One region of the Stenotrophomonas sp. C9D9 genome, then DNA from elsewhere that is predicted to be linked to it. Evidence: riboswitches for the same ligand, from Rfam matches in the RefSeq annotation. Region 1 holds a riboswitch; the other holds the start of a gene.

Evidence for each region. Region 1 has a riboswitch for glycine ahead of gcvP (aminomethyl-transferring glycine dehydrogenase). Riboswitches for the same ligand answer to the same signal wherever they lie in the genome.
Region 2: it holds a riboswitch for glycine, as region 1 does, so the genes downstream of both, ACXI0D_RS14220 (trimeric intracellular cation channel family protein) here and gcvP (aminomethyl-transferring glycine dehydrogenase) in region 1, are expected to answer to the same signal.

The regions. Positions count from the first base shown of each region.
Region 1 is NZ_JBSZIF010000003.1:199,176-206,701, forward strand. Features, by position in the region: gene ACXI0D_RS02900 (M2 family metallopeptidase) at 60-2,024, shown strand; partial or broken gene ACXI0D_RS02905 (hypothetical protein) at 2,146-2,539, opposite strand; partial or broken gene ACXI0D_RS02910 (siderophore-interacting protein) at 2,608-3,502, opposite strand; gene ACXI0D_RS02915 (multidrug effflux MFS transporter) at 3,644-4,870, opposite strand; glycine riboswitch at 5,170-5,272, shown strand; partial or broken gene gcvP (aminomethyl-transferring glycine dehydrogenase) at 5,335-7,526, shown strand, end outside.
Region 2 is NZ_JBSZIF010000004.1:1,920,740-1,928,265, reverse strand. Features, by position in the region: gene ACXI0D_RS14255 (primosomal protein N') at 1-170, shown strand, start outside; gene ACXI0D_RS14250 (glutathione S-transferase family protein) at 268-888, opposite strand; gene ACXI0D_RS14245 (NYN domain-containing protein) at 1,001-1,780, opposite strand; gene ACXI0D_RS14240 (NAD(P)/FAD-dependent oxidoreductase) at 1,904-3,184, shown strand; gene ACXI0D_RS14235 (hypothetical protein) at 3,288-3,743, opposite strand; gene ACXI0D_RS14230 (nuclear transport factor 2 family protein) at 3,749-4,180, opposite strand; gene ACXI0D_RS14225 (GIY-YIG nuclease family protein) at 4,302-4,577, opposite strand; glycine riboswitch at 4,618-4,707, shown strand; glycine riboswitch at 4,721-4,824, shown strand; gene ACXI0D_RS14220 (trimeric intracellular cation channel family protein) at 4,909-5,526, shown strand; gene ACXI0D_RS14215 (3-deoxy-7-phosphoheptulonate synthase) at 5,724-6,797, opposite strand; gene ACXI0D_RS14210 (hypothetical protein) at 7,093-7,350, opposite strand; gene ACXI0D_RS14205 (DNA alkylation repair protein) at 7,464-7,526, opposite strand, start outside.

The sequences.
Region 1 (7,526 bases):
TGCGGTGGCAGCCACTGCCCACTAGCCTTCGGCCGTCGTTCACCACCCAAGGACCGCCCGTGAAACACCGTCATCTCCTGCTGGCCTCGGCAATCGCCGCCGCCACGCTGGCCCTGGCCGCCTGCAAGAAGGAAGCTGCCCCAGGCACCGATACCGCCAGCAGCAGCGCCCCGGCCGGCGAAACCGCCGACCAGTTCGTGGCCCGCATCAATGCCGAATTCAAGGCCGCCTACCCGGAGATGACCTCGGCGCAGTGGCTGTCCTCCACCTACATCAACAGTGATTCGGAACGCATCGCGGCCAAGGCCAACGAGCGCTCGCTGACCCAGCTCAACAGCTGGATCGAACAGGCGGCCACGTTCGACGGCAAGCCGATGAGCGAGGACAGCAAGCGCGCGATCCACCTGCTGAAGCTGATGTCGTCGATGCCGGCACCGCGCGATCCGGCCAAGCTGGCCGAGCTGACCCAGATCGCCACGCGCATGGAAGGCAGCTACGGCGCCGGCAAGTACTGCACCGATGCCAACGATCCGAACTCCTGCCGCCAGTTGGGCGAGCTGGAGCAGGTGCTGGCACGCAGCCGCGACTACGACAAGCAGCTCGATGCCTGGCAGGGCTGGCACAGCACCACCAAGAGCATGCGCGGCGACTACCAGAAGTTCGTCGGCCTGGTGAACGAAGGCGCCAAGGGCATGGGTTTCACCGATGCCGGCCAGATGTGGCGCAGCGGCTATGACATGCCGCCGGAACAGATCGGTCCGGAAACCGACCGCCTGTGGGAACAGGTCAAGCCGATGTACGAGCAGCTGCACTGCTACGCACGCGGGAAGCTGGACAAGACCTACGGCAAGGACAAGGCCGAAGTGGGCAATGGCCTGATCGCCGCGCATCTGCTCGGCAACATGTGGCAGCAGGACTGGTCGAACCTGTGGGACCAGCTGGAACCGTACCCGGGTGCCGGCAGCCTGGACATCACCGCGGCGCTGGAAAAGCAGTACCAGACCAACCTGAGCGCAGCGCTGGCCAAGGCCGGCAAGGACGCCAACGTGGCCGCGCAGTACAAGGCGCAGCGCGAGGCCGAACTGCGTACCGCCAAGCAGATGACCGAACGGGCGCAGGACTTCTACGTGTCGCTGGGCATGCCGTCGCTGCCGCAGTCGTACTGGGAACGCACCCAGTTCATCAAGCCCGACGACCGCGACGTGGTCTGCCACGCCAGCGCCTGGGACATGAACATGGAAGGCGACGTGCGCACCAAGATGTGCATCAAGCCGAACGAAGAGAACTTCACCACCATCTACCACGAGCTGGGCCACATCTATTACGACCTGGCCTACAACCCGCTGCCGCCGCTGTTCCAGGGCGGTGCCAACGATGGCTTCCATGAAGCGATCGGCGACACCATCGTGCTGGCGATGACGCCCAAGTACCTCAGCTCGATCGGCCTGGTCGACGCGCCGACCGAGAGCCGCGAAGCGGTCATCAACAACCAGATGCGCATGGCGCTGTCGGGCGTGTCGTTCCTGCCGTTCGGGCTGATGATCGATCGCTGGCGCTGGGGCGTGTTCGATGGCTCGATCACCGCCGACAACTACAACAAGGCATGGTGGGACCTGAAGGCCAAGTACCAGGGCGTGGCGCCGGCCAGCACCCGTGGCGAAGAATTCTTCGACCCGGGCGCGAAGTACCACGTGCCGGGCAACACCCCGTACACGCGTTACTTCCTGGCGCGCATCCTGCAGTTCCAGTTCTACAAGGGCCTGTGCGATGCGGCCGGCTACAAAGGTCCGCTGCATGAGTGCACCTTCTACGGCAACAAGGAAGCCGGCCAGAAGTACTGGGCGATGCTGAGCAAGGGTGCCAGCCAGCCGTGGCAGGCCACGCTGAAGGAGCTGACCGGCACCGACAAGCTCGATGCCGGCCCGATGATCGAGTACTTCACCCCGGTCAACGAGTGGCTGAAGCAGCAGAACGAAGGCCAGATGTGTGGCTGGCAGGCCAACGCGGCACCGGCGGCGAAATGAAAAAAGGGGCGGATCCGCGAGGATCCGCCCCTTTCTGGTAGTGCCGGCCGCTTGCCGGCAACCACGCGATGAAGACCGCAGAACGGCAGCCGGCCAGCGGCCGGCTCTACCGAAGTGCCTGTCAGCTGTTCTTCTTCGCCGCCATCGCTGCAGCCAGCTCGGCCTTGAATTCCTCGAAGGTCTGGCCCTTCTCCTTCGCTTCGGCCTGCGCCGCATCACGCAGCGCGTCGGAGTACATCAGGGCGCACCGGCGTGCCGTTGCGCTCGTGCAGCTCACCGGCCTGCATGATCAGCGCCAGCACCTGCGCAGCGCTCTCGCTGTGGCCCGCGATGCGGCCATCCATGCCCAGCACCCATTCGCCATCACGGCGCACGACACCGGCCAGCAGGGTGCGCTGCGCGTCGCGCAGTTCGGCATGCGGCTCCACCGGCGAGGCCTGGGCAGCGGCCTTGTTGGCGGCCTGCTTTTCCTGGCGACGGCGCTGGTCGCGGCGGGTCTTGGAGCTGGTGGACATGGTGCGGTACCGCTGCGAGGGGGGCGCAAGGATAGCGCACCCCGCCCGCAGCGCTGCTTCACGTCGCCTCAGTCCAGCACTTTGCCGTGGCGCCAGTACCCCATGAAGGTGATCGCGCGGCGGTCCAGCCCGCAGTCACGGACCAGATGGCGACGGATCGCCATCACGGCCCCAGCTCACCTGCGACCCAGGCGTACAGCGGCCCCGCCACGCGGCTATCGGCCTGCTCCCAGAGGATCTGCGTATCGACGTCGATCTCCTCCAACGCATCGCCGGCAGCCACGCCCGAGGCCGCAGCCAACCTTGCCTGGACTGCCTGCAGCAGGGGCTGCCCGTACGCCGCCTGCCCGCGCGGCAACCAGACCAGCTCGGCCGTGGCCGGCGCCTTCAGGGGAACCGCATCACCGGCCTGCGCCACTTCCAGCAGGGCCAGCGTGCGCGGCGGATCCACCATGGCCGCCAGTTCCTCGAGAATCCCGGCCACTGCCGGCAACGCGGTCTCGTCAGCCACCAGCAGCACCTGGCCAACGCCCGTCGGCGGCTTCCATTCCCAGCCCTCGCTGCTGTCGGCGCAGTCGGCATCCGGGCCAGCAGCACCACGCGGTCGCCCGGCCGGGCATGCATGGCCCAGCGCGAGGCGGGACCGGTCACGCCGTGGATGACGAAATCGACATCGACCTCGCCCTGCTCCGCACGCAGCTGGCGGATGGTGTAGGTGCGCATCGGCGGGCGCTGATCGTCCGGCAGGGCCCGGTAGCGTGGATACCAGTCGTCGCCCCTGGGGACCTGCGGCACCTCCTGGCCGGGCAAGGGGAAGAACACCTTGATGCGCTGGTCCGGCCCTTCGGTCTTCATCCGCGCCACGTCGGCACCGGTGAACACCATGCGGTCCAGGGAAGGGGAAAGAACGCGGCGCTCCTTCAGCGCCACCTCGAACAGGCGGTAGGTCTGCTGCGCAGCCATGGGGGAACCTCATGCAACGACATTGGATCGGCTGGCTGTCGTGCACCTGTGCACCGGCTGGCTGGAGTGCCCAGCCTAGTCCGGTGGTTTCCCGTCGCAAGCGCTGCGGGCGTCGCGGCCTGCCCTACCCCTGCACGCTGCTCAGTGACCCGTGCAGGCCGCCTGCGCCGTGCGTTCACGCTGGTGTTCCCAGTACCAGAACACGAAGCCGGCGCCGAAGAACGCGGCCTGGCCCAGCGCCAGGTGCAACGGGCTGGCGCTGAGCAGCGGCGACACCACGCCGGCCACCACGGTGCTGATCATCAGCTGCACGAACGCCTGCAGCGACGAGGCCAGGCCACGCTGGTGCGGGTACATGTCCAGCACCGCGAGCGCCAGGATCGGGAAGATCAATGCCATGCCCATGCCGCCCAGGAAGATCGGCAGCACCGCCCACGGCAGCACGAACTGCGGCGCCAGCGCCACGTAGCCAACGTTCAGCAGCACCGACAGCGCGCACAGGCCGAAACCGATGGCGACCTGGCGGGTGGGCGTGGTGTGCCCGGCCATGCGCCCGGACAGGAACGAGCCGGTGGTCATGCCGCCGATGGTGGGGATGAACAGCCAGGCGAAGCCGCCCTCGCCCAGGTGCAGGTGCTGCATCACGAACACCGGCGCCGAGGAGATGTACAGGAAGATGCCGCCGAAACCGATGCTGCCGGCCAGCGCCAGGCGAAGGAAACGCGGATCGAAACCGATGCGCACGTAGTCACGCATCAGCACGCGCGGCGACAGCGGCACCCGTGCCTCGACCGGATGGGTTTCCGGCAGGTAGCGCGCGGTCGCTGCCAGCAGGACCAGTGCGAACACCACCAGGAACCAGAAGATCAGCGGCCAGCCCGCGCCACTGAGCAGGATCCAGCCACCGATGATCGGTGCAATGGCCGGGGCGATGCCGAACAGCATCGACACCTGGCTCATCAGCCGCTGCGCGTCGTGGCCGTGGTACAGGTCGCGGATCACCGCGCGGCCGACGATCATGCCGACGCCCGCGGACAGGCCCTGCAGCGCGCGGAACGCCAGCAGCGTGGTCAGGTCGGTGGAAAGCGCACAGCCGACCGAGGCGCCGACGAACACCACCAGGCCGCCGAGGATCACCCGCTTGCGGCCCCAGGCATCGGACAGCGGGCCGTGTGCCAGGCTCATCAGGCCGTAGAACAGCAGGTACACGCTGATGGTCTGCTGCACCGCCACCTCGTCCACCGCCAGGCGCTGGGCCAGCTGCGGGAACGCCGGGAAGATGGTGTCGATCGAGAACGGACCGAACATGGCCAGGCCGGCGAGCAGCAGTGCCATGCGGCGGGTGGAAGGAGCAACAGCGGCGGTCATGGAGAAGGCGTCCGGCAGGGCCATGCGCGGCACGCACGGCGGGCGCCGGTCCCCTGCAGCAGGGACGGCGCCAGATGAATTCGGGTATTCGCCCATCATAGGTGGGGATTGCGCCTGACGCCATGCAGCAGTGCACAAAACGCACGGACGGGCCATCGGCCATTCAGGCGCCGCGGCCGGGCCCGGAGGCGGCTGGCGCGCCCGCAACGGGCTATAATCGGCGGGCAACACGGTGGGAGAAGCGGAACACCGCTGCCGAAGGCGCAACGCCCGTAATCGCTCAGGCCCGATACCACCCGTAACACAACTCTGGAGAGACCGGTTCGATCCGGCGCCGAAGGGGCACGAAGCCGCGGTTTTCCGCGCTTCCAAACTCTCAGGCAAAAGGACAGAGGGGCGCCCCGCAGACCGCCGACCGGCGGCTTGTGCCCGTGCGTGTGCCCTTTCCTGACGGATCCTTCGCCATGTCCCAGAACACCCCTTCCCTGCGTGAGCTCGAGCACCACAATGCGTTCGTCGAGCGCCACATCGGCCCCAACGATGCCGAGATCGCGCAGATGCTCGACGTCGTCGGCCACGCATCGCTGGATGCGATGACCGATGCCATCGTACCGGCCAAGATCAAGTCGCCGGCGCCGCTGGCACTGCCGGAATCGATGACCGAAGTGCAGGCACTGGCGAAGATCCGTGCGATCGCCGACAAGAACACCGTGCTGCGCAGCTTCATCGGCCAGGGCTACTACGGTACCCACACGCCGAACGTGATCCTGCGCAACATCCTGGAAAACCCGGCCTGGTACACCGCCTACACCCCGTACCAGGCGGAAATTCTCGCAGGGCCGCATGGAAGCGCTGATCAACTTCCAGACCCTGTGCGCCGACCTCACCGGCATGGAAATCGCCAACGCCTCGCTGCTGGACGAAGCCACCGCCGCCGCTGAAGCGATGACCCTGGCCAAGCGTTCGGCCAAGTCGAAGTCGGACACCTTCTTCGTGCACGACGCCGTGCACCCGCAGACCCTGGAGCTGCTGCGCACCCGCGCCGAGCCCATGGGCATCGTGCTGCGCGTCGGCACCCCGGCCGAGGCACTGGAAGCGGAAGCCTTCGGCCTGCTGCTGCAGTACCCGGACACCTTCGGCCAGGTCGGCGACTACAAGGCGCTGGTCGATGCCGTGCACGCACGCGGCGGCCTGGTGGCCGTGGCCAGCGACCTGCTGGCGCTGACCCTGCTGGCCGCCCCGGGCGAATGGGGCGCGGACATCGTGGTCGGCAACAGCCAGCGTTTCGGCGTGCCATTCGGCTTCGGCGGCCCGCACGCCGCGTTCATGGCCTGCCGTGACGCCTACAAGCGCTCGATGCCAGGCCGCCTGATCGGCGTCTCGGTCGATGCGCAGGGCAACCCGGCCTACCGCCTGACCCTGCAGACCCGCGAGCAGCACATCCGCCGCGAGAAGGCCACCTCCAACATCTGTACCGCACAGGTGCTGCTGGCGGTGATGGCCTCGATGTATGCCGTCTACCACGGCCCGGAAGGCCTGACCCGCATCGCCCGTCGCACCCACCGCCTGGCCTCGATCCTGGCCGCGGCACTGCGCACGGCCGGCGTGCAGGTCGGTGGCGACTTCTTCGACACCCTGCATGTCACCGGCGTGCACGCCGATGAGATCCACGCCAAGGCCCGCGCCGCCGGTTACAACCTGCGCGCGATCGACAGCGACTCGGTCGGCATCAGCCTGGACGAGACCGCTACCCGCGCCGACGTGGTCGCGCTGGCCGCCGTGTTCGGTGCGCAGGCCGACGTCGACGCGCTGGATGCCAGCACCGCCGATGCGCTGCCGGCCGGCCTGCTGCGCCAGTCCGCGTTCCTGACCCACCCGGTGTTCAACACCCACCACAGCGAGCACGAACTGCTGCGCTACCTGCGCTCGCTGGCCGACAAGGACCTGGCGATGGACCGCACGATGATCCCGCTGGGCTCGTGCACCATGAAGCTCAACGCCACCGCCGAGATGATCCCGGTGACCTGGCCGGAGTTCTCGCATCAACCCGCTGGTGCCGGCCGACCAGGCGCTGGGCTACAAGGAACTGATCGACACGCTGGAAGCGATGCTGGTGGAATGCACCGGCTACGACGCGGTCAGCCTGCAGCCGAACTCCGGCGCACAGGGCGAGTACGCCGGCCTGCTGGCGATCCGCGCCTACCACCGCTCGCGCGGCGAAGACCACCGCGACATCTGCCTGATCCCGGACTCGGCGCACGGCACCAACCCGGCCTCGGCACAGATGTGCGGCATGAAGGTGGTGGTGACCAAGACCGATGCCAACGGCAACGTCGATGTCGAGGACATCCGCCTCAACGCCGAGAAGTACAGCGACCGCCTGGCCGCGATCATGATGACCTACCCGTCCACGCACGGCGTGTTCGAGGAAGAGGTGGTGGAGATCTGCGAGATCATCCACAAGCACGGCGGCCAGGTGTACACCGACGGTGCCAACATGAACGCCCTGGTCGGCGTGGCCAAGCCTGGGCAAGTGGGGTTCGGATGTTTCGCACCTGAACCTGCACAAGACCTTCTGCATCCCGCACGGCGGTGGCGGCCGGGCGTCGGCCCGTGCGCGGTCAAGGAGCACCTGGCCCCGTTCCTGCCGGGCAAG
Region 2 (7,526 bases), on a different contig from region 1:
CACCGATGCCACGGCGTGCTGGCTACCAGCGCACGCAGCTGCTGCTGTCGGCCATGCAGCGGCCGCCGCTGCATGGTGTGCTTTCGCAGTTGGTGCCGCAGCTGTATGCACTGCCGGAAGCACGCAAGGTGCGCTGGTCGCTGGATGTGGATCCGACGGATCTGTATTGAGGGGTCGGAGCCCACCCGCTGGGTGGGATCCGACCCCGATGGCCAGGGGGTCGGATCCCTTTTCGCAGAAAAGGGCTCTGACCCCGAACGCCACCGCTTACGTCAGCGGCGACATCACGCCGCGCTGGTAGGCCGGCCGCTCCCGCAGCCGCGCATACCAGTCAGCCAGATGCGGCAGCTCCGGGCGCTGGATCGGCAGTTCGAACCAGGCGTAGATCAGCGAGCCCAGTGGAATGTCACCCATCGCGAATTTCTCGCCCGACAGCCATGGCTGTTTCGCCAGGGTGGCATCGGCCATTGCCAGGTAGTCACCGGCGCGGACGATGGCGGCGCTGATGCGCGCTTCGTCGCGGTCGGCCGGCGCGGTGCGCATGATGCCCCAGACCAGGTCGCTGTACAGCGGCGCCATCCGCGACGTGCTCCAGTCCATCCACTTCTCGGCCTGGGCGCGTTCCATCGGATCTTCGGCGTACAGGGTACCCAGCGCGTAACGCGCACTGAGGTAGCGCACGATGGCATTCGATTCCCACAGCGGCAGGCCGTGGTCTTCGATCACCGGCACCAGGCTGTTGGGATTCATCGCCTGGTACTCCGGCGTCTGCGTGCCGCCGTGGCTGCCACCGACTTCGATGGACTCATACGGCAGGCCGATCTCTTCGGCGCACCACAGTACCTTGCGGACGTTGCTGGAATTGCGGCGGCCCCAGATCTTCAACATGCGGGTTTTCCTTGCGGGCAATGCGAGCGGCAACGATACGCCTGATCGGAGTGGAGATGTGCGTGCCGGATGCGGGATCAGGCATCTGGGGCTTGCCGGCCAGCGGCCGGCACTACCTGTTCTTTTTTGGCAGCGCGCGCACGTAGGACGACTTGCCGTCCTTCTTCAGCTCGAACAGCCCGATTGCTGCCAGCAGATCACTGAGCTTGCCGTAGCCGTAGTTGCGCGGATCGAACGAGGCCTGGTTGCCGATCTGGCTGCCGACCGGCCCCAGGTGCGACCAGCCATCCTCGCCCTCGGCCGAGGACACCGCGCGGCGCAGCATCTTCACTAGCCGCGTATCGCTGCGCATCTCCGCCCCGCTCTTGCGCGGGCGTGCATCATCATTGGCGACGGGCTCGCTCGACGCCTGCTCGCTCGATGCCTGCTCGGCATCCGGCACGCTGGCATGGGTCTGGCCCAGCGCTTCCAGGTAGGTGAACTTCGAGCACGCGTTGACGAACGGTTCGGGCGTCTTCTTTTCGCCGAAGCCATACACCTTCACGCCATCGGTCAGCAGGCGCATCACCATCGGGGTGAAATCGGCATCGCTGGACACGATGGCGAACCCATCAAGATTGCGCGCGTACAGCAGGTCCATGGCATCGATCACCATCGCCATGTCGGAGGCATTCTTGCCCTTGCTGTAGGCGAACTGCTGGATCGGGCGGATCGCATATTCGTGCAGCACCGCTTCCCAGCCCTTCAACCGCGGGCTCTTCCAGTTGCCATAGGCACGGCGCACGTTGGCCACGCCGTAGCGGGCGACTTCGGCCAGGACCTCGTCGATCTTCGAGGCCGGCGCGTTGTCGGCGTCGATCAACAGGGCGATGCGCTTTTCCGGTTCGCTCATGGGCTCCTCAGGGGCCGTTGCCTGAACCCGAGTATCGCCGATCCACGCGGGCGCTGACGTGACAGGCAGCCGCCGTGCGAAGATGCCAGGCGCTTCCCCCAATGCCCCCACTGGAGTGAGTCGATGAGTCGCGAGCGCGTTCCCCACCTGGTTGTTGTCGGCGGCGGTTTTGCCGGCCTCTGGGCCACCCGTGCCCTGGCCCGCGAGCGCATACGCATCACCCTGGTCGACCGCCGCAACCATCACCTGTTCCAGCCGCTGCTGTACCAGGTGGCCACCGCCGGCCTGTCCGCGCCGGATATCGCCGCGCCGCTGCGCCACATCCTCGGCCACCAGCGCAACGTGGAAGTACGCCTCGGCGAAGTGGTCGCCATCGACAAGCAGGCCCGGCAGATCCGCATGGCCGATGGCAGCACGCTGGACTACGACAGCCTGCTGTTGGCCACCGGCGCCACCCACGCCTACTTCGGCAACGACCAGTGGGCCGATGATGCACCCGGCCTGAAGACGCTGGACGATGCCATCGCGCTGCGCCGCAAGCTGCTGCTGGCATTCGAGCGCGCCGAGGCCGAACCGGACCCGGCGAAGAAGGCGGCATGGCTGAGCTTCGCGGTGGTCGGCGGCGGTCCCACCGGCGTCGAACTGGCCGGCACCCTGGCCGAGATCGCGCGGCATACGCTGCGCAACGAATTCCGCCACATCGACCCGGCCAGCGCCAAGGTGCGGCTGGTCGAGGCCGGCCCGCGCGTGCTGTCCTCGTTCCCGGAAGTGCTTTCGCTGAAGGCGCGCCGGCAGCTTGAAAAGCTGGGCGTGGAAGTGCTGACCGGTACCCCGGTGAGCGACATCGACAGCCAGGGCTTCAAGCTCGGTGACCAGTTCGTGCCGGCACGCACCGTGGTGTGGGCCGCCGGCGTGGCTGCTTCGCCGCTGGCGCGCACGCTGGACGTGCCGCTGGACCGCGCCGGCCGCGTGCAGGTGCAACCGGACCTGACCCTGCCCGACCACCCGGAGCTGTTCGTGGCCGGCGATCTGGCCGCACTGAACCAGGCCAACGGCAAGCCGGTGCCCGGCGTGGCGCCTGCCGCCAAGCAGATGGGCAAGTACGTGGCCGAGGTGATCCGCGCGCGGCTGCATGCCAAGGCGGCACCGGGGCCGTTCAAGTACGCCGACTACGGCAACCTGGCCACCATCGGCCGCATGGCCGCGATCGTGCACCTGGGCCGGCTGCAGCTGTCGGGCATCCTGGCCTGGTGGTTCTGGCTGGCCGCGCACGTGTTCTTCCTGATCGGCTTCCGCAACCGCATCGTGGTGCTGCTGAACTGGGCGGTCGCGTACTGGAGTTACCAGCGCAGCGCGCGCATCATCTTCGGTGATGACCAGGATGACCGGCGGCCGAAGCGCTAGGGCCGAAGACGGACACGGGTTCTCTGCCTGGGAGTAGATCCACGCCATGCGTGGATGAATGTCTGTGCAGGACGCATCGAGCTCAGCCACGCATGGCGTGGCTCTACTGCCTCATCGGGCCACCTGGCACCCGCCGTTTCGACCAGGTGCGGCAGAAGTCCTCCTTCCTTGCGGTATCGGCAATCTGCGCGGTACTCCAATGCCGGGTGATCCAGATCGTCAACGCGGTGCTGCTCAGATGCCAGCGCAGCATGCCGTGCCGAGGCTGTCGCCACAGATGGCGTCGGGCAATCCAGAAGGCCTCCCGCTCCACTTCCGGCACCTTCTTCTGCATCACGTCCTTGTCGAAGAACTGCGCGGCGAAGCGCCAGGGGTTCATCGGCTGGTATCCCGCCCGTGGTTCACTACTGCACGCAGCCACACCACTGGGCGCGCGGTCCGCCGGCTTCGGCCGGCCTTCCACCAGCGCCAGTCCGAGCAGGTACAGCAGGCCAGGCAGCAGCGCGATACCGGCGACCACTACGACGACGGAGATCAATGCCTTGCCAGCAGCGCGCATCGCGCTCACTTCGCCTTTGGTTTTGGATACCACAGTGCGTTGACGATGACCCAGCGCTGGTCGAAGCGCCCCATGTGGAAGTAGTCGACGAACCACGGGGTTTCCAGCCGCACCGAGGCCGCGTTGCCGGTCACGTCCAGCACCGTGCAGCGGCGGTCCCATTGATCCTTCGGCGTCTTCAACGCGCCCTGCTTCGTCAGCGAGACCAGCTCTTCCTTCGACATCCGGCGCAGGCCCAGGCGTTCATCGGGTGTATCGCCGAGGACCGCGCGCTTGGCCAGATCCGGATGCAGGGAGCGGGCGACGCGCTGCGGGTCGGCCTCCAGCTGGCCGTCGACGTAATCGTGGCAGGTAGCTTCGATGGCCGCGATGGTGGCCGGGTCTGCGGCGGGACTTGTTGATGCGGAGAGAGCGAACAGCAGGGCGATCGTGGACATCCGGGTCTCCAGGGCTGGGCGCGGGGCGATCATCGCATGGGCCGGGCAGCCCATCCACGCATGGCGTGGCTCTACTGGGACCGGCGATGTCGGCAGGCCGGAGCCGAGCGTGGGCGTGGATCTACAGAAGCGTCTCGGCTGGTGCCTGCAGCCAGGCCAGCTTGCGTTCGCGCGGCTGCTGCTTGAGTTGCCACTCGGCGCGTGAGGCGGCGGCCCGGTCCGGGTACTCGCGCACGGCCAGCACGCGCAGCGGTGGCCGTGCCCGGGTGTAGCGCGCGCCCTTGCCGGCCTGGTGGGCGGCGAAACGCGCCTCCACATCGGTGCTGATGCCGGCGTAATAGCTGCCATCGCGGCATTCGAGCAGGTACAGGAACCACGGGCGGAGGGACGGGGCCATGCCCGGATTATGCCGTGCTGCACTGCAGCGGATATACTGGCGCCCGAATGCAGGAGAGAGGCGCCGCGCTGGCGCCCGCCGAAGGCGCAGGCTCCCATGATCGCTCAGGCCGGTGGGCTGGAATCCCACCAACCATGCATTCGACTCGCCGAGCTGGAGAGAGGTCACCGGGCACGCCCGGGACGATCCGCCGAAGGGGCACGCGGCCCACGCCGCTGAACTCTCAGGCAAAAGGACAGCGGGAGCGGCACCGGTCATCGTCATCCCGTCATTGCGCAGGCAGTGGCGGTATACGCGCATGGCCGGCCCTACCGCGCCCGGAGCCTGCCCCATGCTGCTGTCCATCATCTACCTGATCGCCATTTCCGCCGAAGCCATGACCGGCGCGCTGTCCGCCGGCCGCCGCCGCATGGACCTGTTCGGCGTGGTCATGATCGCCTGCGTCACCGCCCTCGGCGGCGGCTCGCTGCGCGACATCCTGCTCGGCCATTACCCGCTGGGCTGGGTGAAGCATCCCGAGTACCTGGGCTTCACCGTATGCGCGGCGCTGATCGCCACCTGGGTCGCACGCTGGATGCACCACTTCCGCCGCACCTTCCTGGTGCTCGATGGCCTGGGCCTGATCGCCTTCACCCTGATCGGCTGCTCGATCGCGCGCGAGGCCGGCCATGCGATGCCGATCGTGCTGATCGCCGGCATGCTGACCGGCGCGTTCGGCGGCGTGCTGCGCGACATCCTCTGCAACGAGGTGCCGCTGATCTTCCAGAAGGAGCTGTACGCGATCATCGCGCTGCTGACCGGCGCGGCCTATCTGTTGCTGCTGCATTGGGGCGTGGCCGATGCCACTGCGATCCTGTGCTGCCTGGGCGGCGGCTTCGCGCTGCGCCTGCTGGCGATCCACTACCGCTGGGAAATGCCGAAGTTCGTGTACCACGACGAAGTGCATTGAGGTTCGCGTTCGCCGAGCATGGGGTTCCAGGCTTGGCGCGGATCTACTGCACCACCCCGGCGATGTACCTGGCGCTGTCGCTCATGCGCAGCGCCAGGCGCATCGCCGGTGCAGATGGGCCGGTCTCCAACTCCGGCCGGCCCTGATCGCGGCCGCACCCCCGCAGGCGCTGGCCGCCATCCACACACGTGCCGCACTCAAGCGGCTTCGGACACCTTCACGTCGCGACGGGCGCGCACGGCCGCAGCCAGTCGCTGCAACACCGTCACGGTGGTGTCCCAGTCGATGCAGCCATCGGTGATGCTCTGCCCGTAGACCAGCGGCTGGCCTTCCACCAGTTCCTGGCGGCCACCAACCAGATGGCTCTCGATCATCACACCAACGATGCGCTGTTCGCCGTCTTCCAACTGAACGGCGATGTCCTCGATCACCTTCGGCTGGTTTTCCGGATTCTTCAGGCTGTTGGCATGGCTGGCGTCGATCATCAGGCGCGTCGGCAGCCTGGCCTTGGCCAGCACCTGGCAGGCGTCGGCGACGCTGCCTGCGTCGTAGTTCGGCTGCTTGCCGCCGCGCAGGATCACATGGCAATCCGGATTGCCGGCGGTCGATACGATGGCGGTACCGCCCTGCTTGGTGACCGACAGGAAGTGGTGCGGATTGGACGCTGCACCCACCGCGTCGGCGGCGATCTTCACGTTGCCATCGGTGCCGTTCTTGAAGCCGACCGGGCACGACAGCCCCGACGCCAGCTCGCGATGCACCTGGCTTTCGGTGGTGCGTGCACCGATCGCGCCCCACGCCACCAGGTCGGCGATGTACTGCGGCGAGATCACGTCAAGGAACTCGACACCGGCTGGCAGGCCGAGCTTGTTGATGTCGCGCAGCAGGCCGCGGGCGATGCGCAGGCCCTTGTCGATCCTGAAGCTGCCATCCAGGTCCGGATCGTTGATCAGGCCCTTCCAGCCCACCGTGGTGCGCGGCTTCTCGAAGTACACGCGCATGACGATTTCCAGTTCGCCGGCCAGCGCGTCGCGCAGCGGCTTGAGGCGCTGGGCGTATTCGATGGCGGCCTTCGGGTCGTGGATCGAGCACGGGCCCACCACCACCGCAAGGCGATCGTCACGGCCATGCAGGATCTGGTGCAGGGCCGCGCGCGAGGCGCTGACGGTGTCGGAGGCTTCATCGTCACAGGGCAGCATCGCCAGCAGCTGGGCGGGCGGTGTCAGCGGTTCGATGGTGCGGATACGCAGGTCGTCGGTGTGCGGGGGCATTGCAGGAGATCTCCGGAACGTTGGGGGTCCCCAGCGTGGCGGCATGAAAAAAGCCGCCAGGTTCGCTGGCGGCTTTCGGGAATGCGTCTGAAGCTTTCTTCAGGGTGAGCGCAGTCCTTCCTCCGCCAGTGGCTTCGGAAAGTAATACCAGTAAAAGCGGGTAGCGGCTGCGTTCATGGGGTGTATTGATAGCACAGCTTTTGCGCAGTGCAAAATGTTTCATCCGCAACTGGGGACCCGGTTCAGCGAGGTGCGCGCCAGCGCTGCCTACCTGGCAGCAGCCACGCAGAGTCGCTCATTTGCCATGCACTTCCACGTCCAGCAGCAGGCCTTCGTGGATGTCGGCCCAGCGTTCCAGCACGCGATCCAGCTCCTGCCTGGCCTCGTCCAGCTGCTCGGGGTTGAGCAGGGAACGGGCGGTGTAGAGGTCGGAGACCAACCGCCGCAGGGCCGCTTCCGGGATGGCGACCGACGGCCCTTCCAGCCCCGGCAACTGCAATGCCGGGCTGTCGCCAAGCGGGCCGAACAGCGTGACCTGGAGCGTGCTCTGCATGATCAACTTCCCTGCGGATGGACATGGGCAATGCACTGTTTACCGCGTCCGGGTGACAGGCGCATGTGCCATGCTCGCTTGAATGGCCTGGGGTTGCCGGCCAGCGGCCGGCACTACCGAAGCGAGCGCATCGCGCGTTTGCGGATGTAGGCGTTGGCGGTGCTGTCGTGCTCGCG